2 regions of the Mesorhizobium sp. B2-1-3A genome follow, and region 1 is predicted to be linked to the other one. Evidence: predicted binding sites of a transcription regulator. Region 1 holds the regulator's gene; the other holds the start of a gene.
What was found. Region 1 encodes PhoB, which activates phosphate uptake and scavenging genes when phosphate is short. Its sites were predicted from a motif close to TGTCATNNANCTGTCAT; they were not measured.
Positions count from the first base shown of each region.

Region 1 (4,418 bases):
TGGCTGAGTACGGACGCTTCTCGAAGCTCACCACCGTGGTGCGCTTCATCAACGACATCCTTCTGTCGGCGCCATCGATCATCATCGGTCTGTTCGTCTATGAGTTGATGGTGCGGCCGATGGGGCATTTCTCGGCCATCGCCGGGGCCGTCGCGCTGGCCATCCTGGTCATCCCGGTCGTCGTGCGCACCACCGAGGACATGCTCAATCTGGTGCCGAACGCGTTGCGCGAAGCCGGCACCGCGATCGGCGCGCCGCGCTGGGTGGTCATCCGTTCGGTTGCCTATCGCGCGGCGCTTTCCGGCATCGTCACCGGCATATTGCTGGCCATCGCCCGCATCTCCGGCGAGACCGCCCCCCTTCTTTTCACGGCGCTGAACAACCAGTTCTGGTCCAGCAATCTCAACGCGCCGATGGCCAGCCTGCCTGTCACCATCTTCCAGTTCGCTCTCAGTCCCTACGAGGAATGGCAGCAGCTGGCCTGGACCGGCGCACTCATAATCACATTGACGGTTCTCGCGCTCAGCATCTTTGCGCGCAGCCTGACCGGACGCAGAGAGGACAAATGAGCCAGATGTTGTCTCCAGACATGACGATCGCCGCCGAGGCGGCGGCCAAGGCCAAGATCGAGGTCAAGAACCTCAACTTCTACTACGGCCAATCGAAGGCGCTGAAGGATATCACGCTGTCGCTGCCCGAGCGCAGCGTCACCGCCTTCATCGGCCCTTCCGGTTGCGGAAAGTCGACACTGCTGCGCGTCTTCAACCGCATCTACGAGCTCTACCCCAAGCAGACCGCCGAGGGCCAGGTGCTGCTCGACGGCCAGAACGTTCTCGACCGCTCGCAGGACCTCAACCTTTTGCGCACCAAGATCGGCATGGTGTTCCAGAAGCCGACGCCGTTCCCGATGTCGATCTACGAGAACATCGCCTTCGGCGTCAGGCTCTATGAGAAGATCAGCAAGGCCGAGATGGACGGTCGTGTCGAGCAGGCGCTGAAGCGCGCCGCTTTGTGGACCGAGGTCAAGGACAAGCTCAATGCCAGCGGCCTCAGCCTGTCGGGCGGCCAGCAGCAGCGGCTGTGCATCGCCCGCACGGTGGCGGTGAAGCCGGAGGTCATCCTGCTCGACGAGCCGGCCTCCGCGCTTGATCCGCTGTCGACCGCCAAGATCGAGGAACTGATCGACGAGCTGCAGGCCGACTACACGATCGTCATCGTCACCCACAACATGCAGCAGGCGGCGCGCGTCTCGAAGCAGACCGCCTTCATGTATCTGGGCGAACTGGTCGAATTCGACCGCACCGAGAAGATCTTCACGTCGCCTCGCGAGAAGCGCACGCAAGACTACATCACCGGCCGCTTCGGCTGATCGCACGCATACGAGGACCAGGATCATGGCCGAACATACAGTCGCAGCCTTCGACGAGGATCTCGGACAGATCAGCAGGCTGATCAGCGACATGGGCGATCTCGCCGGCTCGATGGTCGGCGGCGCCACCAAGGCGCTGCTGAATTCCGACAACGCGCTGGCACAGCGCGTGGTCTCCGACGACGCCATCATGGATGCACGCCAGCGCGAACTCGACGATCGCGCCATCACGCTGATCGCCAAGCGCCAGCCGATGGCCGACGATCTGCGCCATGTCGTCGGGTCGATCCGCATGGCCGGCGACCTCGAACGCATTGGCGACCTTGCCAAGAACATTGCCAAGCGCGTCGGCACCGTCGGTCTCAACGCAACGCCGCGCGACCTGTCGCATTCCATCGACGCCATGGCGCAGCTGGTGCTGATCCAGGTGCAGGGCGTGATCGAGGAGTATGCGGCGCGCGACGCCGCCGCGCTTGCGAAGCTGCGCGCCGACGACGAACGCATCGACGTCAAGTACACCTCGGTGTTCCGCGAATTGCTGACCTACATGATGGAGGATCCGCGCAACATCACCGCTTGCACGCATCTGTTGTTCTGCGCCAAGAATCTCGAACGCATCGGCGACCATGTGACCAACATCGCCGAGAACGCGTACTATGTCCTGACCGGCACGCAACTGCCCGCCAACCGCCCCAAACAGGACGAGACGGCGATGTCGGCGCCGGCGGCTTGAGCGTTGGAGCGGTTCAGCGTTTCGCGGAAACGCCGAACCGCTCTATCTCTTTGTTTCACGCAATTCAGGATGGAAAACCGCTACACATTTTTTCCTGGGATTGCTTTAGAGGTGACCAGTCAATGATCGCACCACGCATCATGGTGGTGGAGGACGAGGAGCCGCTCGGCGTGCTCCTCCGCTACAATCTGGAATCGGAAGGTTATCAGGTCGAGGTGGTAACCCGCGGCGATGAAGCCGAAATCCGGCTGCAGGAGAACGTGCCCGATCTCCTGGTGCTCGACTGGATGGTACCGGCGGTGTCCGGCATCGAACTCTGTCGCCGGCTAAGAATGCGGCCCGAGACCGAACGGCTGCCGATCATCATGCTTACCGCGCGGGGTGAAGAAAGCGACCGTGTGCGTGGGCTCTCCACAGGGGCCGACGATTATCTGGTCAAGCCGTTCTCGACGCCGGAATTCATGGCCCGCGTCAAGGCGCTGCTGCGCCGCGCCAAGCCGGAAGTGCTGTCCAGCGTGCTCAAGGTCGGCGACATCGTGCTCGACCGTGAATCGCACCGGGTCTACCGCAAGAAGAGCGAGATCCGGCTCGGGCCGACCGAATTCCGCCTGCTCGAATTCATGATGCGCCATCCCGGCCGCGTCTTCTCGCGCAGCCAACTGCTCGACAATGTCTGGGGTGAGACGATCTATATCGACGAGCGCACCGTGGACGTGCATGTCGGCCGCCTGCGCAAGGCGGTCAACAATGGCCGCATGCCCGACGTCATCCGCACCATCCGTGGGGCAGGCTACGCGATCAGGGAAGATTAGAGCCTTGAGGCGGAAGCGTTGATAGGTTGACTGTGTCCACTCCCGGGTCACACGCATTGACAATTGGCTGAGACGCTCATGGCTTCGTTATCCTTGGGCGAGCAAGGAGCGCAGCGACGCGGCGCGAACCCCTGGGGCTGCTCTGCAGCCCAAGGATCCATGCCGCGACCTCAAAGCGTTGCCACGGCGCAAATCCTGCTCCGTTGCACTGCGTGGCATAGGTCACGGAATGGATCCCAGGGTCTCCGCGACGGAGCTTCGCTCCTGCTCCGCCCACGGATGACGACGGCCAATCTCCAAGTAAGCGAGGGTCTACCGCATCAACGACGAATGCCAGCTCAGGCAACGCTCTTCCCGGCACTGCCTCTTGCCTGCACGCCCGGCGCGAAGATTTCCTGATCGACGAAGGTCAGTGCGCGCATGGCGCAGCCCTCGCGGATCAGGGGCAACTCGTTCGGTTCGGTGTCGAACGAAATCGATTTCGAGTGCTGGCCGCCGGCGGTCTGGGCGATCGCCTCGCGCAATGCCGGCTCGATCAGGTCGAAGGCGGCGGCGCTGACGCCGACCATGGCCACGGGGGCGGGATCGATCAGCGCAAACAGGCTGCCGAGGCCATAACCTAGTGCTTCTCCGGCCTTGCGATAGGCTTCGCGCTCGGGCCCGGCGCGTTCCCGCGCTGTCGTCGCCAATGCCCGCATCTGCGCGTCGCTGACGTCGGCGACCGGTTCGGTGTCCTCGCCAAGCTGCCTGGCATTGCGCCAGATGGCGTAGTTGCCGGCATAGGCCTCGACGCAGCCGCGCCGCCCGCAGCGGCAGAGCGCGCCGCCTGGCCGATGGATCATGTGGCCGAACTCGCCGCCCGACGAATGGGTGCCGGTGAACAGCTCGCCCTTCAGCACCAGGCCCATGCCGATGCCGTGCGACAAAAGGATAGCGATGAAGTCGTCGCGGTAGCGTTCGGGGTCGCGCCAGCGCAGCGCCACCGCCATCATGTTGCAGTCGTTCTCCATGGTGGCCGGGATGCCGAACTCGGCTTCCAGTATGTCGGCGAAGGCGATGTCGGTCTGCGGCGTGATCGGCGACCACAGCATGGCCCTGGCCTCGGTGTCGGTGATGCCCTGGATCGCCAGTGCGATGCGGGCGACGCTGCGCACGTCGATATCGGGATCCTCGAGGCGGCGCCGTACAATGGCGACGCATTCACCGATCAGCGCCTCGCGCGACATGGTCAGCGTGTCCAGCCGGCGCTGTTCCTCCGATATCACCTGGCCGGCATAGTCGATGACGGCGACGGACAGGAAATTCAGCGACAGCACCACAGTCATGATGGCCGCGGCCTCCGGGTTGAGGCCGAGGCCGACCTGTGGCCTGCCGCGTTTGAGCGCACCGGCCTCGCTCGGCTTGCCCTCGACTAGGATGCCTTCGCCGATCAGGTCCGAAGAGATCGCCGATATGGTCGAATGGCTGAGGCCGGTGGTCGCGGCGATCTCGGTGCGCGACGGTT
Region 1 is NZ_VFWK01000003.1:882,741-887,158, reverse strand. Features, by position in the region: gene pstA (phosphate ABC transporter permease PstA) at 1-569, shown strand, start outside; gene pstB (phosphate ABC transporter ATP-binding protein PstB) at 566-1,369, shown strand; gene phoU (phosphate signaling complex protein PhoU) at 1,395-2,102, shown strand; gene phoB (phosphate regulon transcriptional regulator PhoB) at 2,225-2,914, shown strand; gene FJ977_RS15565 (ROK family transcriptional regulator) at 3,253-4,418, opposite strand, start outside.

Region 2 (4,418 bases), on a different contig from region 1:
GGCAACGTCACCGCCCAATTCGATACGTTCGACGAAGACGAAAGGAAGGAACAGGCTGTCGGCGTGCCCTTGCTGGAGATCTACAATCCCGTGCGCGAACCCTGGTCCGGCAATGTGGTGGCCGTCACCGAATTCTTCGAGGTCGCCAGCGATTTCAAGGCCACGCTGGCTTCCGCGCTGCTGTCGAGCTGGCTGGTCGTTGCCGGCACCACCTTGACGGCTTTTCTGCTGCTGTCGGGCATCGTCCTGCGGGCCAGCCGCACCATCGACGATCAGCGCGGCGCGCTGCGCCACCAGGTGTCGGAACTGCAGGACCTGGTGACGCAAAACAGCGCCTTGCGGCAGCGTGTGCAGCGGGCGTCCCGCCGCGCCACCGCACTCAACGAAAGATATCTGCGCCGGATCGGCGCCGACCTTCATGACGGACCGGCGCAACTCGTGGCGCTGGCGGCTTTGCGCATGGACAGCCCGGTATTTTCGGACGACGGCCATTCGACCGAGAGCCGTTCGACCGAGGTCGCGATGATCCGCAAGACGCTGGAGGATGCCATGCGCGAAATACGCGGTATCTGCACCGGCCTTGTGCTGCCGCAGATAGAGACGGCCGCCGCCAAGGAGATATTACGGCTGGCCGTCGACGAACATGAGCGCCGGACGGGAACCTCGGTGAGGCTTACCGTGCCCAAGCATTTGCCCGAACCCGGCGCCTCGGAGAAGATCAGCATCTATCGTTTCGTGCAGGAAGGGCTGAACAATGCGTATCGCCACGGACGGGCCAAGGATCAGACAGTGCGTGCCGGGATGAAGAATGGCCGGCTTTTTGTTGAAGTGTCGGATAGCGGGCCGGGCTTCGACCCGGCGCGGGTCGAGGGGCTGGGGCTGGCCGGCCTGCGGGAGAGGGTCGAAAGCATTGGCGGCCAGTTCCAGACCTTGACCGGAGCACAAGGCACGCGATTGGTAATCAGTCTATCGGTTGAGGAGCAAGCATGATTGGCGCCATTCGAATCGCTATTGTCGATGATCATCCGCTGTTTCGCGAAGGCGTGACGCGCAGCCTGTCGGAGATCGGAGGCTTCGAGATCGTCGGCGAAGGTGCGACGGCGCAGGATGCCGAACGCATCGCCTCGACGGTCCAGCCCGACATATTGCTGCTCGACATCTCCATGCCGGGCGGCGGCCTGGCCGCGGTTACAAGCATCCTTGCCGACCACCCCGCCCAGAAGATCGTCATGCTGACCGTTTCGGAGGCCAATGCCGACGTCACCAAGGCCCTGAATGCGGGGGTGCACGGCTATATCCTCAAGGGTGTCGGATCGCGAGCACTCGCCGACATCCTGCGCAGCGTCACGGCCGGCGAGAGCTATCTTTCGCCGACGCTGTCGGCGCGGCTGCTGTCCGATCTCCAGTCCCCGCAGCCTGCCAATGGCGAGGCGGACCGGCTGCGGCAACTGACCGGGCGACAGACGGAAATCCTGCGGTTGGTGGCGGAGGGGCTCAGCAACAAGGAGGTTGCCTTGCGCCTGGAGTTGCAGGAGAAGACGGTCAAGCACCACATGACCGGGGTGCTGTCGAAACTCAACGTGCGAAACCGCACCGAGGCGGCCCTCATGATGCGCGAGTTGCGCGACCGAGACAGGAACCGCGCGTAGGCCATCGCGGAACCGCTCTAACTATTTGTTTTTACGCAATTCCCAAGGGCAAGCGCTGCGCGCTTGTCCCGGGAAAACCGTTACACACTTTTCCTGGAATTGCTCTAAAGCCAGACAGAACGAGGTCACCTCCGCCGGGGGCGGCGGAGGTGACGTGTGAAGCTGGTCGTTGCCTGTTGACCGGCCTCACAAGGCCTTGAGACGCCTGACATCGGCGGGCGTGGCCCGACGGTCGATGATCGTGCGGCCGAGCGCGTCTCGCATCCTGAAACGACCGTTCTCGACCTTTTCCGTCATGCCGTTGGGGTGCTCGACCGAGATCTTGCTGCCGTCCACGCTGACCTTGTCGCCGGTCGTGGCGTTGACATGGCTGGTGCCCGTGCTGCTCTGGCTGGCGCCCGATCCCGAGTTGCCGCCACCGTCATCACCGCCATCTGTTCCGGAATTGCCGCCGTTTCCATTTCCGTTGCCGCTATTGCCGCCGCTGTTGCCGCTAGTGCCGCCGTTTCCATTCCCGTTGCCGCTATTGCCACCGCCGCTGTTGCCGCTGCTTCCATTTCCGTTGCCGCTATTGCCGCCGCCGCTGCTGCCGCCGCTTCCATTTCCGTTGCCGCTGTTGCCACCGCCGTTGCTGCCACCGTTACCGTTGCCGTTGCCGTTGTTGCCACCGCCATTGCCGCCCTTGGCGGCCTGTGCGGTGGCGGCATCGATTCCGGGGGCGGAGCCGTTCAGGGCGATTCGATAGGGAGCAATGGTCAACGGCAAAGCCGCCGCAGTGACGAGCGCCAGCCGGCAACAACGGGCCGTGATCGATCCGTTCATCCTGATCTCCGTCGATTGAGCCGGCGCGCCCACCCCAACGTTGCAACCAGCAACATCGCCGAAAGATGTATTGACCGGAAGCGACCTCCGACCGTTGCGTTTGTCCCCCAGGACCTTTGGAAGCGCAAGGTTGGACCAAAGTCCGAGGTCATGGATGACAACTGCCTCGCTCGGAGCGGTGGAACAGGTATGATGTCACGAAAATGTGATCAGCCGGCTGTAGGGGTCGAAAGCGACAAAAGCTCCAGCCACTCCAAAGCCAGAGGCCCTCATGACCGAACATCGCTCCCCCGACGCCAGATTCCGCACCAGCCTGCTCGAGGAAAACGAAGGACCGGCCATCAACCCGACCGACAACCGCACCATGGGCGAGATCATCGCCGCGCGGTTCTCGCGCCGGGGGTTCCTCAAGGGATCGCTCGCCGTCTCGGCGATCGCCGCCACGGTCGGCCCGCTGGCCATGATCGCCGCGGACGATGCCCGCGCCGCGGAAGGCTCGGCCTTCAAGTTCGACGAGCTCGAGGCCGGCATCGACGACAAGCATCATGTCGCGCCGGGCTATGACGCCGACGTGCTGTTGCGCTGGGGCGATCCGCTGTTTGCCGATTCGCCGGAATTCGACCCGACGAAGCAGTCGGCCGAGGCGCAGGCCAGACAGTTCGGCTACAATAACGACTATGTCGGCTATATCCCGATCGACGGCTCGGCCGAGCACGGCATGCTGGTGGTCAACCACGAATACACCAACCCGCATCTGATGTTCCCGGGCATCGTTTCGATCGTCGAGAAGGACGGGAAGAAGAAGGCCGAGGTCGCTCCGCTCTCGAAGGAGCAGGTCGATGTCGAAATGGCGGCGCATGGCGGCACCATCGTCGAGATCCGCAAGGACGGCGGCAAATGGCAAGTGGTGCGCGACGGCAAGCTCAACCGCCGCATCACCTCCACCACAGAGATGGCGCTGTCCGGCCCGGTCGCCGGCCATGACCGCGTCAAGACCAATGCCGACGCGTCCGGTACCAAGGTGTTCGGCACCATCAACAATTGCGCCGGCGGCGTCACGCCGTGGGGCACCTATGTGATGGCCGAGGAAAACATCCATGGCTATTTCTCCGGCGAACTGCCCGAGGGTCACAAGGAAGCCGCCAACTACAAGCGGCTCGGCATTCCCGAAGGCGCCTATGAATGGGGCGCGCATTACGACCGCTTCAACCTAGCCAAGGAGCCCAACGAACCCAATCGCTTCGGCTGGATCGTCGAGGTCGACGTCAACGACCCGACCTCGACCCCGCGGAAGCGCACCGCCATGGGCCGCTTCAAGCATGAGGGCGCCGAATCGATCGTTGCCAAGGACGGCCGCGTCGTCTTCTATCTCGGTGACGACGAGCGCTTCGACTATGTCTACAAGTTCGTCACCAAGGGCGCCTTCAACGCCAACGACCATGCCGCCAACAAGGACCTGCTCGACGACGGCACGCTGCATGTCGCCAAATTCGCCGAGGACGGCACGGTCGACTGGCTGCCGATCGTCTTTGGGCAGGGCCCGCTGACGGCCGAGAACGGCTTCGCCAGCCAGGCCGACGTGCTGATCGAGACACGGCGTGCCGCCGATCTGCTCGGCGCCACCAAGATGGACCGGCCCGAGGACATCCAGCCCAATGGCGTCAACGGCAAGGTCTATGTGATGCTGACCAACAATTCCAAGCGCAAGGCCGACCAGGTCGATGCCGCCAACCCGCGCGCCGAAAACGCCTTCGGCCACATCATCGAGATCACCGAGACCGACGGCGATTTCACGGCCGCCAAGGGCAAATGGGAAGTGCTGCTGAAATGCGGCGATCCCTCCGTCGCGGATGTGGGCGCCACCTTCTCGACGGCGACGACGGCCAATGGCTGGTTCGGCATGCCCGACAATTGCGCGGTCGATTCGGCCGGGCGCCTGTGGGTCGC
Region 2 is NZ_VFWK01000002.1:822,242-826,659, forward strand. Features, by position in the region: gene FJ977_RS10550 (sensor histidine kinase) at 1-990, shown strand, start outside; gene FJ977_RS10555 (response regulator transcription factor) at 987-1,649, shown strand; gene FJ977_RS10560 (hypothetical protein) at 1,836-2,471, opposite strand; gene FJ977_RS10565 (PhoX family phosphatase) at 2,743-4,418, shown strand, end outside.
Region 2: FJ977_RS10565 (PhoX family phosphatase) is a predicted target of PhoB. The motif match lies at 2,665-2,681, and genes of this name have one in related genera.